One region of the Streptomyces sp. NPDC033216 genome, then DNA from elsewhere that is predicted to be linked to it. Evidence: riboswitches for the same ligand, from Rfam matches in the RefSeq annotation. Region 1 holds a riboswitch; the other holds the start of a gene.

What was found. A riboswitch is a leader RNA that binds a small molecule or an ion and turns the genes downstream of it on or off. The one in region 1 is predicted to bind S-adenosylmethionine.
Region 2: linked by a shared signal. The riboswitch ahead of ACZ5Y0_RS25590 (aminotransferase class V-fold PLP-dependent enzyme) and the one ahead of thrC (threonine synthase) in region 1 are both predicted to bind S-adenosylmethionine.

Annotation. Positions count from the first base shown of each region.
Region 1 is NZ_JBVIQK010000005.1:63,801-73,374, reverse strand. It holds gene ACZ5Y0_RS12075 (NADH:flavin oxidoreductase) at 1-966, opposite strand, end outside; gene groL (chaperonin GroEL) at 1,226-2,848, opposite strand; gene ACZ5Y0_RS12065 (cold-shock protein) at 3,227-3,433, opposite strand; gene ACZ5Y0_RS12060 (MoaD/ThiS family protein) at 3,886-4,161, opposite strand; gene thrC (threonine synthase) at 4,158-5,441, opposite strand; SAM riboswitch class I at 5,460-5,606, opposite strand; gene ACZ5Y0_RS12050 (glucosyl-3-phosphoglycerate synthase) at 5,776-6,720, shown strand; gene ACZ5Y0_RS12045 (alpha,alpha-trehalose-phosphate synthase (UDP-forming)) at 6,900-8,312, shown strand; gene otsB (trehalose-phosphatase) at 8,388-9,254, opposite strand; gene ACZ5Y0_RS12035 (DUF3263 domain-containing protein) at 9,412-9,574, opposite strand, start outside.
Region 2 is NZ_JBVIQK010000016.1:4,956-14,529, forward strand. It holds gene qcrA (cytochrome bc1 complex Rieske iron-sulfur subunit) at 1-517, shown strand, start outside; gene qcrB (cytochrome bc1 complex cytochrome b subunit) at 514-2,136, shown strand; gene trpD (anthranilate phosphoribosyltransferase) at 2,275-3,339, shown strand; SAM riboswitch class IV at 3,426-3,542, shown strand; gene ACZ5Y0_RS25590 (aminotransferase class V-fold PLP-dependent enzyme) at 3,706-5,067, shown strand; gene ACZ5Y0_RS25595 (Lrp/AsnC family transcriptional regulator) at 5,101-5,382, opposite strand; gene ACZ5Y0_RS25600 (rhomboid family intramembrane serine protease) at 5,379-6,113, opposite strand; gene ACZ5Y0_RS25605 (hypothetical protein) at 6,285-6,524, shown strand; gene ACZ5Y0_RS25610 (NYN domain-containing protein) at 6,561-7,904, shown strand; gene ACZ5Y0_RS25615 (C40 family peptidase) at 8,116-9,150, shown strand; gene ACZ5Y0_RS25620 (C40 family peptidase) at 9,374-9,574, shown strand, end outside.

The sequences.
Region 1 (9,574 bases):
CCTGAGGAATTCGCCGTCGAGCCCGACCGAGCCGACGGTGATGGTGGGCCGGCCGGTCAGCTTCTTCGTCCAGCCCGCGAGGTTCAGGTCGGAGCCGTCGAACTCCGGGACCCAGTAGCGGCGCGTGGAGGCGTGGAAGGCGTCGACACCGGCCGCGGCGAGCGGGGCGAGAATGGCCTCCAACTCCTCCGGGGTCTCGGCGAGGCGCGCGTCGTAGGCATCCTGCTTCCACTGCGAGTAGCGGAAGATGACGGGGAAGTCCGCCGACACGGTCTGGCGTACCGCTGCGACGATCTCCGCCGCGAACCTGGTGCGGGCGACCGGGTCGCCGCCGTAGGCGTCCGTGCGACGGTTGGTGCCCGCCCACAGGAACTGGTCGACGAGGTAGCCGTGGGCGCCGTGGATCTCCACGCCGTCGAAGCCGACACGCTCCGCGGCCGCGGCGGCCTCGGCGAACGCGCCGATGACGTCGTCCAGGTCGCGCTGGGTCATCACCTTGCCGGTGCCCCCGGTGCCGTCCGGACGCAGGCCGGAGGGGCCGACGGCGGGGGCGTCCGCGACGGGCGGCTCACCCTGCTTGCGCACCATGCCGATGTGCCACAGCTGCGGCACGATCGTCCCGCCGCCCGCGTGCACCGCCTCGGCGACCTTCGCCCACCCGGCCAGCTGCTCCTCGCCGTGGAACCGCGGCACCCGGTCGCTCTGCCCGGCCGAGTCGTGGCCGACGTACGTGCCCTCGGTGACGATGAGGCCGACACCGGCGGCCGCGCGGCGGCCGTAGTACGACACCACGTCCTCGCCCGGAATGCCGCCGGGCGAGAACATGCGGGTCATGGGCGCCATGACGATGCGGTTCGGGACGGTCAGGCCGTTGAGGGAGACGGGGCGTGCGAGGATCTCGGCGGCGCGGGAGGCGGCGGGGGTGGCAGTCACGACAGGGGACTCCTCGGGGGTCACGGCGGACATCGAGCGGTGGGACATTCCGGACGGTATGTGCACATGCATGAACCGCCCTCTCCCCTCAACAACCCGCGCCGCCCCCGTCATTCCGCCCACTCCCCCACGACTTCTGTGATCCGGACCACGGGGCCGGGACCGTCACCGAGGAGCCCCCCCCCCCCGAACACCACGGGAGCGGGACGTGAAACGCCCGAGGGCGGCACCCCCCGCGTCAGCAGGGAGTGCCGCCCTCGGCTGGAGAACCGAGCTTGATCAGCGATCAGGCTCAGAAGTCCATGTCACCGCCCGGCATGCCGCCGCCGGCCGGAGCCGCGGACTTCTCCGGCTTGTCGGCGATGACGGCCTCGGTGGTGAGGAACAGCGCGGCGATCGACGCGGCGTTCTGGAGCGCGGAGCGCGTCACCTTCGCCGGGTCGATGATGCCCTCGGCGATCATGTCGACGTACTCACCGGTCGCGGCGTTCAGGCCGTGGCCGACGGGCAGGTTGCGCACCTTCTCGACGATGACGCCACCCTCGAGACCACCGTTGACGGCGATCTGCTTGAGCGGGGCCTCCAGGGCGAGCTTCACGGCGTTGGCGCCGGTCGCCTCGTCACCCTCGAGGTCGAGCTTCTCGAAGACCGAGGTGGCCTGGAGCAGGGCCACGCCACCACCGGCGACGATGCCCTCCTCGACGGCCGCCTTCGCGTTGCGGACGGCGTCCTCGATGCGGTGCTTGCGCTCCTTCAGCTCCACCTCGGTGGCGGCGCCGGCCTTGATGACGGCCACGCCGCCGGCCAGCTTCGCCAGACGCTCCTGGAGCTTCTCGCGGTCGTAGTCCGAGTCGCTGTTCTCGATCTCGGCGCGGATCTGGTTGACCCGGCCCGCGACCTGCTCCGAGGAGCCGGACCCGTCGACGATGGTGGTCTCGTCCTTGGTGATGACGACCTTGCGGGCCTTGCCCAGGAGGTCCAGGGAGGTGTTCTCGAGCTTGAGACCGACCTCCTCGGAGATGACCTCGCCACCGGTGAGGATGGCGATGTCGTTCAGCATCGCCTTGCGGCGGTCGCCGAAGCCCGGGGCCTTGACCGCGACGGACTTGAACGTGCCGCGGATCTTGTTGACGACCAGGGTCGACAGGGCCTCGCCCTCGACGTCCTCGGCGATGATCAGCAGCGGCTTGCCCGACTGCATGACCTTCTCCAGGAGCGGGAGCAGGTCCTTGACGTTGGCGATCTTGGAGTTCGCGATCAGGATGTACGGGTCGTCGAGGACGGCCTCCATACGCTCCATGTCGGTCGCGAAGTACGCCGAGATGTAGCCCTTGTCGAAGCGCATGCCCTCGGTGAGCTCCAGCTCGAGCCCGAAGGTCTGCGACTCCTCGACGGTGATGACGCCTTCCTTGCCGACCTTGTCCATGGCCTCGGCGATCAGCTCGCCGATCTGGGTGTCGGCGGCGGAGATGGAGGCCGTCGAAGCGATCTGCTCCTTGGTCTCGACATCCTTCGCCTGCTCGAGCAGGGCACCGGAGACGGCCTCGACGGCCTTCTCGATACCGCGCTTGAGGGCCATCGGGTTGGCGCCGGCGGCCACGTTGCGCAGGCCCTCGCGGACCAGCGCCTGGGCCAGCACGGTGGCCGTGGTCGTACCGTCACCGGCGACGTCGTCCGTCTTCTTGGCGACTTCCTTGACCAGCTCGGCGCCGATCTTCTCGTACGGGTCCTCGAGTTCGATCTCCTTGGCGATGGAGACACCATCGTTGGTGATCGTGGGGGCGCCCCACTTCTTCTCGAGGACGACGTTGCGGCCCTTGGGGCCGAGCGTCACCTTCACGGCGTCCGCGAGCTGGTTCATGCCGCGCTCGAGGCCGCGCCGCGCCTCCTCGTCGAACGCGATGATCTTGGCCATGTGAAGTGGTCCCTCCAGGACTGGGGGTGATTCCTTCGGACCGCGCCCGCGCCCGCGACGGACGGCTCGCCTGCCCCGTGGTTCCTTGCCCCACCTGGCCTGCGGGCCTCACCGACCCGGTCCTTCGTTGTCACTCTCACCTTCAGAGTGCTAACGCCAATGATTAGCACTCGACACGTCCGAGTGCAAGGTGCGCCCGCGCGGCGGCCTCGTCGAGGGGGCGGCACTCGGACGACCGGAACCCCTGCGGCGGGATCGTCGAAGGGTGCCGGCCGGACGGGCGGGAGCAGCCCCGGACATGCTGAAGGGCCCGCACCCCGGGAGGTGCGAGCCCTTCGCGATGGAACAGAAGAACGTCGCTGCAAGTCGGCGCGTGCTTCAGCCGGTCGCGAGCCGGACCATGTCCGCCTGCGGCCCCTTCTGACCCTGCGAGATCTCGAAATCGACCCGCTGGCCCTCTTCCAGGGTGCGGTATCCGTCCATCTGGATCGCGCTGTAGTGGACGAAAACATCCGCACCACCGTCGACCGCGATGAAGCCGTACCCCTTCTCCGCGTTGAACCACTTGACGGTGCCCTGAGCCATGCCTAACTCCCCTATTACTGGCCCTTGCACAGACCCGCACTTCGCGGATCCGGGTCAGACCTCACCCCCCAGTTGGTTGGGGGCGTGCGCCGGAACGCGTCGACCGCGGCCGAATGTATCTGTCCAACTGCCCTCTGCAACAGGTCAATCGGACGAGAAATCTGGACGCGAAGGCTCCGGGGAAGAGTGAGCATTCGTCCGAATTCAGGGCAAGTCGGGCCCCGCAAAGGTAATGAAAGGCGCAAAAGGCATGCACACTTTGGCTACTTCTCATCGTCCGCGCCGACGGGCCTCATATGCGACCGGCATGCAATGGGCGGCGCGTTCCCCAACTGTACCGCGCTCAACCACACTGAATTGCCCCCTCCGCTTCTCTCGCGGAGGAGGCAATTGGATGAACTCTCGGTAATTACCCTTACCGACGGTTACTACCGGCGGGTACGGAACACCGGTCAGCCGCCGGCCACGGCCGGGATGATGGAGACACCGGCGCCGTCCGGTGTCGCGGTGTCCAGCCCCTGCTCGAAACGGACGTCGTCGTCGTTGACGTACACGTTGACGAACCGGCGCAGCTTGCCCTGGTCGTCGAGGACGCGGGCGGCGATGCCGGTGTGGTTCTTCTCCAGGTCGGAGATGACCTCGCCGAGGGTGACGCCCTCGGCCGGGACCTCGGCCCTGCCACCGGTGTAGGTGCGCAGGATGGTGGGGATGCGGACGGTCACGCTCATGCGAGGCCAGCCTCTCGGAAGGAGTCCAGGTTCGGGCGGATGGTGGCGGTCAGGCCGGTGCCGGCCACCGCGTCGAGGGTCTTGAGGCCGTCCCCCGTGTTGAGGACGACGGTGGTCTTCGTCGGGTCGAGGAGACCGTTCTCGATCAGCTTCCTCGTCACACCCACGGTCACGCCACCCGCCGTCTCGGCGAAGATGCCCTCGGTCCGCGCCAGCAGCTTGATCGCGTCGACCACCTGTTCGTCGGTCACGTCCTCCACCGCGCCACCGGTGCGGCGCGCGATGTCCAGGACGTACGGCCCGTCCGCCGGGTTGCCGATGGCGAGGGACTTGGCGATGGTGTTCGGCTTCTGGGGCCGGACGACGTCGTGGCCGGCCTTGTAGGCGACGGACACCGGCGAGCAGCCCTCGGCCTGGGCGCCGAAGATCTTGTACGGCCTGTCCTCGACGAGACCGAGCTTGATCAGCTCCTGGAGCCCCTTGTCGATCTTCGTGAGCTGCGAGCCGGAGGCGATCGGCACGACGAGTTGCTCGGGCAGCCGCCAGCCGAGCTGCTCGCAGATCTCGTACGCCAGCGTCTTGGAGCCCTCGGCGTAGTAGGGCCGCAGGTTGACGTTGACGAAGCCCCAGCCTTCACCGGCCGGGTCGCCGATCAGCTCGGAGCAGAAGCGGTTCACGTCGTCGTAGTTGCCCTCGATGCCGACGAGTTCGCCGCCGTAGATCGCGGCCATGACGACCTTGCCCTGCTCCAGGTCGTGCGGGATGAACACGCAGGAGCGGAAGCCGGCGCGAGCGGCGGCGGCACCGACGGCACCGGCCAGGTTGCCCGTGGAGGAGCAGGAGAGGGTCGTGAAGCCGAAGGCGCGGGCGGCCTCGATGGCCTGGGCGACGACGCGGTCCTTGAAGGAGTGCGTCGGGTTGCCCGAGTCGTCCTTGACGAACAGCTTGCCGGCGTCGACACCCAGCTCGCGGGCGAGGTTGTCGGCCTGCACGAGCTTGGTCCAGCCGGGGTTGATGTTCGGCTTGTCCGCCACGTCGGCCGGGACGGGCAGCAGCGGCGCGTAGCGCCAGATGTTCGCGGGGCCCGCCTCGATGCGCTTGCGGAGCTCCTCGGTCTCATAGGACGAGAAGTCGTACGCGATCTCGAGCGGGCCGAAACACTCCTCGCAGGCGAAGACCGGACCGAGGGGCACGCGGTGTCCGCACTCGCGGCAGGAGAGCGCCGCGGCGGGTCCGAGATCGACGGAGTTCGTGGTGCTTGCAACTGTCTGCGCAGCCATGTGAGGCGAGGCCCTTTCTCCTCATCTTCCTCACGACGCATCTCGCCGTGAGACGGATTTGGCACCTTCCCTAGCCGGGAGCCTCGCCACGTCGACGTGACAGGACCAGCTGGAGGGTTGCCGGGGCTTCATCGGGCCGTATCCCTCTGCCCCTCTGGATGAGCGGTATGAAGTTGTGAACGGCGGCGACCTCGGACATGCGATGGTCATCCGCGTTGTTCAAGACTGTAACCGAAGGCCAGGACAGTTGAGATAGACGTCCGAACCGCGAGATGGATCACACCGTCACCCCCTGCGCACCGGGTGTGATCACGACAGTGAGGAGCCGCAGACCGTGCTGAAAGAAGCCGAAGCCTGGCTGGCCACCCGCTCCTGGTCCGTGACCGACCGCCCGCTGCACCGCGTCCTGGCCGCGAAACGCGCCTCGGGTCAGACGGTCTCCGTGGTGCTGCCCGCCCTCAACGAGGAGGAGACGGTCGGTGACATCGTCGCGATCGTCCGCCACGACCTGATGCAGCAGGTCCCGCTGGTCGACGAGATCGTCGTCGTCGACTCGGGCTCCACCGACCGTACCCACGAGGTCGCCGCGGCGGCCGGGGCGCGCGTCGTCCACCGGGACGAGATCCTGCCCCGGATACCCGCCGTCCCCGGCAAGGGCGAGGTGCTGTGGCGATCGTTGCTCGTCACGACCGGGGACATCGTCTGTTTCGTCGACGCGGACCTGAGGGAGTTCTCCTCCGACTTCGTCTCGGGGATCGTGGGCCCGCTGCTCACCGACCCCGGCGTGCATCTGGTCAAGGCCATGTACGACCGTCCGCTCGGCGGCGCGGCGGGCCAGGGCGGCCGGGTCACGGAACTCATGGCCCGCCCCCTGCTCAACATGCACTGGCCGCAGCTGGCCGGATTCGTGCAGCCGCTCGGCGGCGAGTACGCGGCCCGCCGCAGCCTGCTGGAACAGCTCCCGTTCCCGGTCGGCTACGGCGTGGAGCTGGGCATGCTCGTGGACGCCCTGCACCTGGTGGGCCTGGACGCCCTCGCCCAGGTCGACGTCGGCGTGCGCAAGCACCGCCACCAGGACGGGCAGGCGCTCGGCCGGATGGCGGCGGCGATCTACCGCACCGCCCAGCTCCGACTGGCCCGAGGGCACATGATCCGCCCGTCCCTCACCCAGTTCGAGCGGGGTGCGGACGGCTTCGAGCCGCGCACCTACTCCGTGGACACCGAGGAGCGCCCGCCGATGGCGGAGATCGCGGAGTACGCGGAACACAAGGTCGCCTAGGGCGGCCGAAGCGGCGTCCTCCGCCCGCGGGGCGGGCCCGGCGGGGCACAGGACGCCGATCGTGGGCCGGTCCGTCCGCCGTCTGCGCACTTCCGGCCGGCGGACACGGCGGGACACGCGCCGCCCACGGAACGCATCCGTACGTTTGAGCGTTTCCGGACCGGGCTAGGTTGTGGCGTATGGCTTTTACGCGTGGTGCTGTTGCTGAGGGTGCTCAGGTGCTGGTCGCTTCCAACCGCGGCCCGGTCTCCTACCAGGTGCGCGAGGACGGTTCGCTGCACGCCAAGCGGGGTGGCGGCGGACTGGTCTCGGGTCTGTCGGCGATCGGTCCGGACGCGGGCGCCCTGTGGGTGTGCTCGGCGCTCTCCGACGACGACCGCGAGGCGGTACGGCGCGGAGTCGGCGAGGACGGCGTGCGGATGCTCGACATCCCGGCCGACGTGCACGCCGACGCGTACAACGGCATCGCCAACTCCGTGCTCTGGTTCATCCACCACCTGCTGTACCAGACCCCGCTGGAGCCGGTGTTCGACGCGGAGTTCCGGCGCCAGTGGGCGTCGTACGAGTCGTACAACCGCGCGTTCGCGGAGGCGCTGGCCGAGGAGGCCGGGGAGGGCGCGGCGGTCCTGGTGCAGGACTACCACCTCTGCCTGGTGCCCGGCATGCTCCGCGAGCTGCGCCCCGACCTGCGCATCGGCCACTTCTCGCACACGCCGTGGGCCCCGGTGGACTACTTCGCGCTGCTCCCCACCGACATCCGCGCGCAACTGCTGCGCGGCATGCTCGGCGCGGACCGCCTGGGCTTCCTGACCCGGCGCTGGGCGGACGCGTTCGCTGCCTGCTGCACGGAGTTCGTGGGCGGCCTCGGCAGCACCGAGATCGGGGTGCACGGCCTGGGTGCCGACGCCGACTTCCTGCGCGCCCGCTCCCACGAGAGCGACGTCGAGGAGCGGATCGTCGCCCTCCGCGAGGAGATCGGCGAGGGCCGCAGGACCGTCGTGCGCGTCGACCGCACCGAGCTGTCGAAGAACATCGTGCGCGGTCTGCTGGCCTACCGCCAGCTCCTCGACGACCACCCCGAGTGGCGTGAGCGTGTCGTCCACGTGGCGTTCGCCTACCCCTCCCGTCAGGACCTCGCCGTCTACCGGGACTACACCGCCGAGGTGCAGCGGGTGGCGCGCGAGATCAACGAGCGGTACGGCACACCGGGCTGGACCCCGGTGGTCCTGCACGTCAAGGACGACTTCGCCCGCTCCCTGGCCGCGTACCGCCTCGCCGACGTGGCGCTGGTCAACCCGGTCCGGGACGGCATGAACCTGGTCGCCAAGGAGGTCCCGATCGTCTCCGACCAGGGCTGCGCGCTGGTGCTGTCACGCGAGGCGGGGGCGTACTGGGAGCTGGGCGAGGACGCGATCGTGGTGAACCCCTACGACGTCCTGGAGACCGCCCGCGCCCTGCACGAGGCGCTGACCATGCCGGCGGAGGAGCGGGCGGAGCGCGCCAAGAGGCTGACGGCGGCCGCGACCGCGCTGCCCCCGGCCCAGTGGTTCCTGGAGCAGCTGCGGGCCCTCCAGGCGGTCCAGCGAGGCTGAACGACCCGAGAGCGTCCGCGGCGGTCCCGCCACCCCGGGGGGACCGCGACCCCCGTCACGCCCGCCCCGGGCCGCTCACCGCAGCCGGCCCGAGAGCGCCCGCAGCAGTCCCACGACCCCTGCGGGACCGTCGACGACGAGGTCCGCGCGCTCCGACAGCTCGGTCACCTCGGAGCTTCCGCTGGCCACCAGCAGACCGGGAACACCGTCGGAGCGGAGTTTCTCGACGGCGGCGAAGGCGGGCAGGTCACCGAGGTCGTCGCCGGCGTAGAGGACCGTCTCGGCGCCGATCTCGCGCACGTACTCCGTCAGGGCCACGCCCTTGTCCACGCCCGGTGGCCGCAGCTCCAGCACCATCCGGCCGGGCTCGACGATCAGTCCGTGCCGGGCGGCGAGGTCGGCGAGCGGCCGGCGCAGCGCCTCGAACGCGGCCTGCGGGTCCTCCGCCCGGCGCGTGTGCACGGCGACGGCCCGCCCCTTCTCCTCGACCCAGGTCCCGCGCCATGCCCCGGCCGCCTCCAGCACGCCGGGCAACTCGGCCCGCACCGCCGCGACACCGGGGTGCGCGGCGGGCGCGGAGACGGTCCCGGTCCGGGCCTCCCACCGTTCGGCCCCGTAATGCCCGAGCACCGTGAGCCGCTCCAGCCCGGGCACCCCGGCGAATCCGCCGTTGCGCACGGCCACCGCGGCGGGTCGCCCGGTCACCACGGCGACGGAGGCCACCTTCGGCGCCAGCTCCGCGAGCACGGGGAGAGCGTCCGGATGCGCCCGCGCGTCCTCCGGGTTCTCCACGATCGGCGCGAGCGTCCCGTCGAAGTCGAGCCCGACGAGGGTGCTGCGCGGCGTGGCGAGAATCGCGGCGAGCGCCTCGCGGCCGTGGGGGGTGAGGGGGGTGGGGAGGGAGGAGTGGGAGTCCGGGGAGTGCGTCTCTTTGGTGCCCATACCGCCTGACGATAGCCAAGAGCGGTACCACTCGGCCCGTCCGGGGGCACCCCCTCCGGGAGACCTCAAGGCGAGGCCCCTTCAGGGCACGGTCCCGTCCCCCGGCCCCCAGAGGAAGGGCCCGGGCCACGGGATCCCACCGCCCGTCCGCACGGGCTCAGCGTTCCGCCCGGCGCGCCTCCCGCACCCGGCGGAGCCGGTTGACCGTCACCGGATCGTGCGCCAGTGCCCTCGCGTCGTCCAGCAGCGCGTTCAGCAGCTGGTAGTACCGCACCGGCGACAGATCCAGCTCCTCACGGATCGCCCGTTCCTTCGCGCCG
Region 2 (9,574 bases), on a different contig from region 1:
CCTGCTGCGCGACCTCGGTCCGCTGCCCGAGAACAAGCTGCGGCACACGCTGTGGGCCAAGGGCAAGCTGCTCGTCAACATGAACACCAACGAGCCGCTGCGTGCCTCCGACGTCGCCGTCGGCTCCCTCACCTTCGCCAAGCCGGAAGGCCTGGAGGAGGAGGACCACGACTTCCAGACCGAGATCGCCAAGGCCGCCCTGATGATCGTCCGCATCCAGCCGGACGACATCAAGGACAAGCGCGAGCTCGAGTGGTCGCACGAGGGCATCGTGGCGTACTCGAAGATCTGCACCCACGTGGGCTGCCCGATCTCCCTGTACGAGCAGCAGACGCACCACGTGCTGTGCCCCTGCCACCAGTCCACCTTCGACCTGTCCGACGGCGCCCGAGTGATCTTCGGTCCCGCCGGCCACGCCCTGCCGCAGCTGCGCATCGGCGTGAACGACGAGGGCTACCTCGAGGCGCTCGGCGACTTCGAAGAGCCCGTCGGTCCTGCCTTCTGGGAGCGCGGATGAGTAACAAGGACGACCGCCGCAAGGCGCCCGCGGGCGAGCGGGTCGCCGACTGGGCCGACGGCCGCCTGGGGATCTACTCCCTGGCCAAGGCCAACATGCGCAAGATCTTCCCGGACCACTGGTCCTTCATGCTCGGTGAGATCTGCCTCTACAGCTTCATCATCATCATCCTGACGGGTGTGTACCTGACGCTGTTCTTCCACCCGTCGATGAACGAGGTGGAGTACCACGGCAGCTACGTCCCGCTCCAGGGTCAGCTGATGTCCGAGGCCTTCAACTCGACCATGCACATCTCCTTCGATGTGCGCGGTGGTCTGCTCATCCGTCAGATCCACCACTGGGCCGCGGTCATCTTCCTCGCCGGCATGTTCGTGCACATGATGCGCGTCTTCTTCACGGGCGCCTTCCGCAAGCCGCGCGAGATCAACTGGCTGTTCGGCTTCCTGCTGTTCGTCCTGGGCATGTTCACCGGTTTCACCGGCTACTCGCTCCCGGACGACCTGCTCTCCGGCACCGGTGTCCGCTTCACCCAGGGCGCGATCCTGTCCGTGCCGATCGTCGGCACGTACATCTCGATGTTCCTGTTCGGCGGGGAGTTCCCGGGCGGCGACTTCGTCGCGCGGTTCTACTCGATCCACATCCTGCTGCTGCCGGGCATCATGCTCGGGCTCGTGGTCGGCCACCTGATCCTGGTCTTCTACCACAAGCACACCCAGTTCGCGGGTCCCGGACGCACCAACAAGAACGTCGTCGGCATGCCGCTGCTGCCGGTCTACATGGCGAAGGCCGGAGGCTTCTTCTTCCTGGTCTTCGGGTTCATCGCGCTCCTCGCCGGCATCGCCTCCATCAACCCGATCTGGGCCATCGGTCCCTACCGGCCGGACCAGGTGTCGACGGGTGCCCAGCCCGACTGGTACATGGGCTTCGCCGAGGGCCTGATCCGCGCCATGCCGGGCTGGGAGATCAACTTCTGGGGCCACACGCTGGTCCTGGGCGTGTTCGTCCCGCTGGTGCTGTTCGGTCTGTTCCTCGGTGTGATCGCGATGTACCCGTTCATCGAGTCGTGGGTCACCGGCGACAAGCGCGAGCACCACATCCTGGACCGCCCGCGCAACGCCCCGACCCGTACGGCCTTCGGTGTCGCCTGGGTCACCGGCTACCTGATCATGCTGATCGGTGGTGGCAACGACATCTTCGCCACCCACTTCCACCTGTCGATCAACGCGGTCACCTGGTTCGTCCGGATCGGCTTCTTCGCCGGACCGGTCATCGCCTTCGTGATCACCAAGCGGATCTGCCTCGGCCTCCAGCGCCGCGACAAGGACAAGGTGCTGCACGGTCGTGAGACCGGCACCATCAAGCGTCTGCCGCACGGTGAGTTCATCGAGGTGCACGAGCCGCTCAGCCAGGAGGCGCTCTACACGCTCACCTCGCACGAGCAGTACAAGCCCGCCGAGATCGGCCCTACGGTCGACGAGAACGGCGTCGAGCGCAAGGTGAAGCGCACCGAGAAGGTCCGCGCCAAGCTGAGCAAGGCGTACTACGGCGAGGAGAGCCAGATCCCCAAGCCGACCGTCGAGGAGTACAAGGAGATCACGAGCGGCCACGGCCACCACTGATCACTGCGTCGCCACGCAACGCGAAGGGCCCCGTCCGGTGCACGGACGGGGCCCTTCGCCCTGTCCGGGGCTGGATAGGGTGGTCCTGTCGAGACGCGCGTCCCGTGGAGCGGGACCACACTGACCCAGGAGCGGCTTATGAGCGCTGTGACCCCCGCCGGAGGCGACACCGCGGCGGACCGTTCCTGGCCCGACGTGCTGAACGCCCTGCTGTACGGCCGTGACCAGAGCGCCGACGCCACGGCGTGGGCGATGGACCGGATCATGCGCGGCGAGGCCACCGACGCCCAGATCGCCGGGTTCGTGGTGGCGCTGCGCGCCAAGGGCGAGACCGTCGAGGAGATCAACGGGCTCGTCCGCGCGATGTACGAGCACGCGAACGTGATCGAGGTGCCCGGTCCGGCCGTCGACATCGTCGGCACGGGCGGCGACGGCGCGAAGACGGTCAACATCTCGACGATGTCCTCGATCGTCGTGGCCGGCACGGGCGTGAAGGTCGTCAAGCACGGAAACCGGGCCGCGTCCTCCGCGTCCGGCGCCTCGGACGTCCTGGAGAAGCTCGGCGTCCGCCTCGACCTGACCCCGCAACGGGTGGCCGAGGTCGCCGAGGAGGCCGGCATCACCTTCTGCTTCGCGGTCAGGTTCCATCCGGCGCTGCGTCACGCCGGCGCCGCCCGCGGCCAGTTGGGCATCCGCACGGTGTTCAACCTGCTCGGCCCGCTGACCAACCCGGCCAAGGTCCGGGCCCAGGCGGTCGGCGTCGCGGACGCGCGCATGGCGCCGATCGTCGCCGGCGTCTTCGCCGAGCGCGGCAACTCCTCGCTGGTGTTCCGCGGTGACGACGGCCTCGACGAGCTGACGACCACCTCCACCTCCCGCGTCTGGGTCGTCCGCGACGGCAAGGTGACGGAGGAGTCCTTCGACCCGCGGGACGTCGGCCTCGACCTCGTTCCCGTCGAGGCCCTGCGGGGTGCCGACGCCTCCTACAACGCGGAGGTGGCGCGCGCGCTGCTGGACGGCGCGACGGGCCCGGTCCGGGACGCCGTCCTGCTGAACTCGGCGGCCGCCCTGGTCGCCCTGGAACCGACCGCGGCGTCGCTCACCGAGCAGATCCGGGCGGGCATGGCCAGGGCCGCGGAGTCCCTCGACTCGGGGGCGGCGAAGCGGACGCTGGAACGTTGGGCGGCCGCCACCCACGCCTGACCGCCCGTACGGTGCGACGCGGGGCGCGGTCCATCATCCGGACTGCGCCTTGCGCGCGGATGATCGTATGGCAAAATGCTCTACCAGGTCATGAGCGACAGTCATGAGGCCCCGGCCGACTGTCCGGCAACCCTCCGTCCGTGGCGGGGTGCCCCGGGTGAAGACCAGGCTGTGGACAGAAAGGTCCACGGCAAGCGCGGACCCCTCGCCACACCAGGGGTCCTGGTCGTCGAGGAGTCTTCCGTGAGCAAGCGAATGCGATAGGGCCGCAGAGCCCCGCCTCCGCACATCCCTGTTCAGCCATTCCCGCGCTCGAGCCACGGCCGCTCGCGCGGCGAGTCCGCCTGCCTCCACGGGAGTTCAGCCATGTCCGTCTCCACCGCTGCCGCCGTCCACGCCATTTGTGCCCCGCTGCCCGTTCTCGGGCGGGATGTGACCGTCCCGCTCGTCACCGGCGGCGAAGTCAGCTACGCGGCCCTCGACTACGCCGCCAGCGCCCCCGCCCTCCAGCGGGTCTGGGACGACGTGGCCGCCTACGCCCCCTACTACGGCAGCGTCCACCGCGGCGCCGGATACCTCTCCCAGCTCTCCACCGACCTCTTCGAGAACGCCCGCCGGACGGTCGCCGACTTCCTCGACTGCCGTCCCGACGACCAGCTGGTGTTCACCCGCTCCACCACCGACTCCCTGAACCTCCTCGCCGCCGCCCTCCCCTCCGGCTGCCAGGTCTTCGTCTTCGAGACGGAGCACCACGCCTCGCTGTTGCCCTGGAAGGACGCGCGGGTCACCTACCTCGACGCCCCGCGCACCCCGCGCCAGGCCGTCGCCACCCTGGAGCGGGCCCTCGCCGCCCGCGACCCGCGGGGCCCGGCGCTGGTCTGCGTCACCGGCGCCTCCAACGTCACCGGCGAGCTGTGGCCGGTACGCGAACTGGCCGCCGCGGCCCACGCGCACGGCGCCCGGATCGTCCTGGACGCCGCCCAGCTCGCCCCGCACCACCCGGTGTCCGTCCGTGACCTCGACGTCGACTGGGTCGCCTTCTCCGGCCACAAGCTGTACGCCCCCTTCGGGTCCGGCGTCCTGGCCGGCCGCGCGGACTGGCTGCGGGCGGCCGAGCCGTACCTCGCCGGCGGCGGCGCCAGCCGCAAGGTCGCCCGGCGCCAGGACGGGGGAGTGGACGTGGAGTGGCACGAGAGCGCCGCCCGGCACGAGGCGGGTTCCCCGAACGTCATCGGCGCCTACTCCATCGCCTCCGCCTGCAAGGCGCTCACCGAGGCGGGCTTCGACACGCTGGTGGCCCGCGAGCAGTACCTCGTCGAGAAGGTCCGCGCGGGCCTCGCAGAGGTCCGCGAGGTGCGGATCCTGTCCCTCTTCGGCGACGACGCGCCCCGGGTCGGCGTGATCTCGTTCGTCGTGGACGGCTGGAACAGCTCCCACTTCGCCGCCGCGCTCTCCGCCGAGTACGGCATCGGCGTCCGCGACGGCCTCTTCTGCGCCCACCCCCTGGTCCGCACCCTCCTGGGCGGCGACCCACAGGCCCAGGGCGAGTGCGGAGCTCCGGAGGCGGCCCCCGGCGAGAAGTCCCTCAACGCGATCCGCGTGAGCTTCGGCGCGGGCACTCCCGACGAGCACGTCGACCGCTTCGTGACGGCGGTGGGGGAGCTGGTGGCCGAGGGCGCGAAGTGGCGCTACCGCACGGAGGACGGCCGCTGCGTCCCGGTGGTGTAGGCGGCCGTTCGCGCCGGAGGCGGGTTCGGACGGTCAGGAGTCCAGACCGATCGCGAACGCCGCCTCCAGGTCGTGCTGCGAGTACGTGCGGAAAGCGACGTGCGTGTCCGTCACCTCCACGCCCGGGATCTTGCTGATCCGCCCCGGGATGACCTCGGCGAGATCCTCGTGCTGGCGCACCCGCACCATGGCGATCAGGTCGTAGGTCCCGGTCACGGAGAACACCTCGCTCACGGATTCCAGCGAAGCGATCGACTCCGCGATCTCGGGGATCCGGTCCACGCTGGTCTTGATGAGGACGATCGCGGTGATCACGGCTGGTTCTCTCCCTCGGGGGCCGGAGCTGGGCTGCTGTTCACTCTAGTGGGCCGGGTGAACCGGGCCCACGCGTAGACGAAGCCCAGTCCGAAGCCCAGCAGGTGTGCCAGGTACGCCACACCCGGCCCCGGCCCCGCCCGCCCCGCCGCCACCCATTGCAGCGCCGCCCAGAAGGGCAGCACGACCCAGGCCGGGAAGCGCAGCGGCAGGAAGAAGAGGAACGGCAGGAGACTGGTGACGCGGGCCCGGGGGAACAGGTACAGGAACGCGCCGAGGACCGCCGAGATCGCCCCGGAGGCGCCGACCAGGGACTGCTCGGAGTCGGCGTTGACGGCGGCGTAACCGAGCAGTGCCAGCGCGCCGCAGCCGAGGTAGAAGAGCGTGAACTCGACGCGGCCCATGCGGCGCTCGGTCATCGCCCCGAAGACGTGGAGGAAGAGCATGTTGCCCAACAGGTGCACCCAGCTGCCGTGGACGAACAGGGCGGTGAGGGGTGTGAGGGCGGCGCCGGTCGTACCCTCGAACAGGTCTGCGGGGATCACGCCCCACCGGCGGAAATAGGCGCGCTGCGCCAGTGCCGCCTCCTCGCCGGTGCCGTACACCGGGTCGAGGCCCGAGGCCGGACCGATCACGAAGACCAGGCAGCACACGGCCATCAGTGCGTACGTCACCGGCGCCGCGGGGTGTCGGACGGCTCGGCCGAGAGGCCTGCTCCAGTGGCTGATCATGGCTACAGAGCATGACGTAACGGGACGTACCATGCCGGACCGCCTCGCCGCCGTGGACGGACGGGCGGCGAGTACCCGCCAGGCCGTAGGGTTGCGAGCCACATGCTCCGGGGAGCGTCGAGCGCGCCCCGGTCCCGGAAGACGGACACTAGAAGGAAGCGGACGGTCACGATGACGGTTCCCCTGCCGACCGCCACGACGCGGTGGCGCTGCACTCTCTGCGGCAACCTCACGCGGTTCGACGTGACGCGCTCGTCGAAGGTCGTCGAGTACGTCCACCTCGATCTCGCCGGTGAGGCGAAGGTGGAGGAGCGCGAGGTGGTCAGTGAGACCATCGAGTCGGTGAGGTGCCGTTGGTGCAACGCCGTGGATCAGGTGGAACTGGTGGACAGGCCGGGTGCCGGCTCCTGAGGGAGCTGGCCCCGCACAGGTAGTGGGGTGTGACGGATGGTGGAGACCACGGGCGGGGGGCCGGGCGACGGCGCCGCCGAGGTGCTCGACCGTCCGCTGCCCGACGGCGTACGACGCCGGGTCGTGCAGATCGTCTCGGACGGTTTCGGCGGCCTGACCGTCGCCGAACTGCCCGGCCAGTTGCGGCAGTACGCCCGGTTCGCCCCGAACCGGCGAGCCAAGTTCGCGGGCAACGCGATGGCGGCCGCCCTGGAGACCGATCCGCTGTTCCGGCAGCGCATCGCCGAGAAGTTCAGAGAGGCCCAGCCGGAACTGGCCGGTGCCCTGGACTCCGGCTCGCCGCCCCCGGCCGCGGACCCGCTCGACGTGGCGGCCGCGGCCTACGTACTGCGCCCCACCGGCTGGGTGAAGCTGGTCACCGCTGCCGGCGAGGAAGCCCAGCGGGCGGACGCCGAGCGGGCCGGCGAGGAGAGCCGGGCGGAGCTGGAGCGGCTGCGCGAACAGCTCGCCGAGGCCCGCGAGCTGACCCGGACCGAGACCGAGCGGCTGCGCGGCGAACTGGACGCGGCGAGGCGGGAGGGCGAGTCGCTGCATCGCAAACTGCGGTCGGCCCTCAACGACGTCAAGCGCGGTGAGGCCGCGCTGCGCAAGCTCCAGGGCGAGATGGACGCCGTACGGAGCGAGGGGCAGGCGCAGGTGTCCGCGGCCGAGAGCGAGTCACGGCGGTTGAAGGCGCGGCTCGGCGAGGCGGAGGCCGCGCTGGAGGCCACCCGGCGGGCGGCCCGCGAGGGGCGCAGCGTCGAGGACATGCGGGTGCGGCTGCTGTTGGACACCCTGCTGGAATCGGCCCAAGGGCTGCGCAGGGAACTGGCGTTGCCGCCGGTGTCGGTGCGTCCGGCGGAGACCGTGGACGCGGTGGAGCCCGGCCGGATGACTCCGAAGGACATCGCCGCCCGAGCCCTGTCCGAGAACGACCCGGCGATCCTGGACCAGTTGCTCGCGTTGCCGCAGGCGCATCTCGTCGTCGACGGCTACAACGTCACCAAGACCGGCTATCCGCAGATGCCGTTGGAGAAGCAGAGGTTGCGGCTGCTCGGGCAGCTCTCGGCCCTCGCCGCGCAGACCGGCGCCGAGGTCACCTGTGTCTTCGACGGAGCCGAGCTGGTCGCGCCGGTGCTGCTGGCCCCGCCGCGCGGGGTGCGGGTGCTGTTCTCCAAGCCGGGGATCACCGCCGACGAGCTGATCCGCCAGCTGGTGCGGGCCGAGCCGCCCGGCCGGCCCGTCATCGTCGCCTCGACGGACCGTGAGGTGGCCGACGGGGTGGCCAGGGCGGGGGCCCGACCTGTCGCTTCTGCGGTGCTCCTGAAGCGCCTGGCCTGAAGGTCAACGTAAAGGGTCAATGCCCGAATTGACGCAAACGTCACGCAACGTAGCGTCAATCCCGCGTCACTGCATGTGGGTTGTGTGTAATAAATGCAGTGCGTCACCGACTTTTTCGGCTCCAGGATTTGAAGTGATCACAAGAAGGTCACTAGGGTCTGCCTTCGAACCTCCGCACGAGTGATCACTCACAAGAAGGAGCTCGCTCTCCGTGGCGTCCCACCGTCGACCCAAGCAGCCGAGTCGCACGCGCGTGACCGTGCTGACCACCGCGGCCGCCGCCGCTGTCGCCCTGAGCTCGCAGGCCGCCAACGCCGCTCCGAGCGAGAAGCCCAGCAAGGACGAGGTCAAGTCCAAGGTCGACAAGCTCTACGAAGACGCGGAGCAGGCCACCGAGAAGTACAACGGGGCCAAGGAGAAGCAGGAGAAGCTCCAGAAGGAGATCTCCACGATCCAGGACAACGTCGCCCGCGGCCAGGACGAGCTGAACGAGCTGCGTGAGTCCATAGGCCTGGCGGCGGCGGCCCAGTACCGCTCCGGCAGCATCGACTCCTCCCTCCAGTTGTTCCTGTCCTCGGACCCGGACGACTACCTCGACAAGGCGTCCACCGCCGACCAGTTGAGCGCCCAGCAGGTCGAGTCGCTGAGGAAGATCCAGGAGAAGCAGCGCGAGCTGGCCCAGGATCGCGCGGAGGCCTCCGACAAGCTCAAGGACCTCGCCTCCACCCGCACCGAACTGGGCAAGAAGAAGAAGGAAGTCCAGGGCAAGCTCGCCGAGGCGCAGAAGCTCCTCAACACGCTCACGGCCAAGGAGAAGGCCGACCTGGCCGCCGACGACGCCCGCGCCAGCCGCGACGCCGGCGAGCGGGTCGACCTCGGCAACACCGGCCCCGCCTCCGGCCGCGCCATGGCCGCCTTCCAGGCCGCCCAGAGCAAGATCGGTTCGCCCTACGTCTACGGCGCCACCGGCCCGTCCTCCTTCGACTGCTCCGGCCTGACCTCCTGGGCGTACGCCCAGGCCGGCGTCGGTATCCCGCGCACCTCGCAGGCCCAGGCCAACGCCGGCACGCGCATCTACTCCCAGTCCGACCTCAAGGTCGGCGACCTGGTCATCTTCTACGGCGACCAGCACCACGTCGGCTTCTACGCGGGCAACGGCCAGGTGCTGCACGCCCCGCGCACCGGCACGGTCGTGCGCTACGAGTCCATCAACAACATGCCGTTCCAGTTCGGCGTCCGGATCTGAGCATCCGGGATCGCGACACAGTGACGCCCGAACGGGCGAATCACCGCGACGCGAACTGACCCCACACCCCGCCCATGACCTGCGTCAGAGGCGGGGTGTCACGTTGTGTGGCCGCAGAGGTTCTTTGGTGGGCCCCCCGTCACGGGGCTACTGTCTGCCGCGTTTCCCCGGTACTCGTGCCGGGGACGGTCTCTGTCCGCCAGTGGAAGGAGCGCGGCTTCCCGTGGGGTCCCATCGCCGCCTTGCACCGTCCGGGTTCGACAGGGGCGCCCTGTGCGTCCTGTCCGCCGCCGCAGCCGCCCTCGGCGCCGTCTCCACCACCGTGCCGGCCACGGCCGCCCCGCACGAGGACGCCCGGACCGAGGTGGACCGGCTCTACGAGGCCGCCGAGAAGGCCACCGAGGCCTTCAACGAGGCCGGGGAG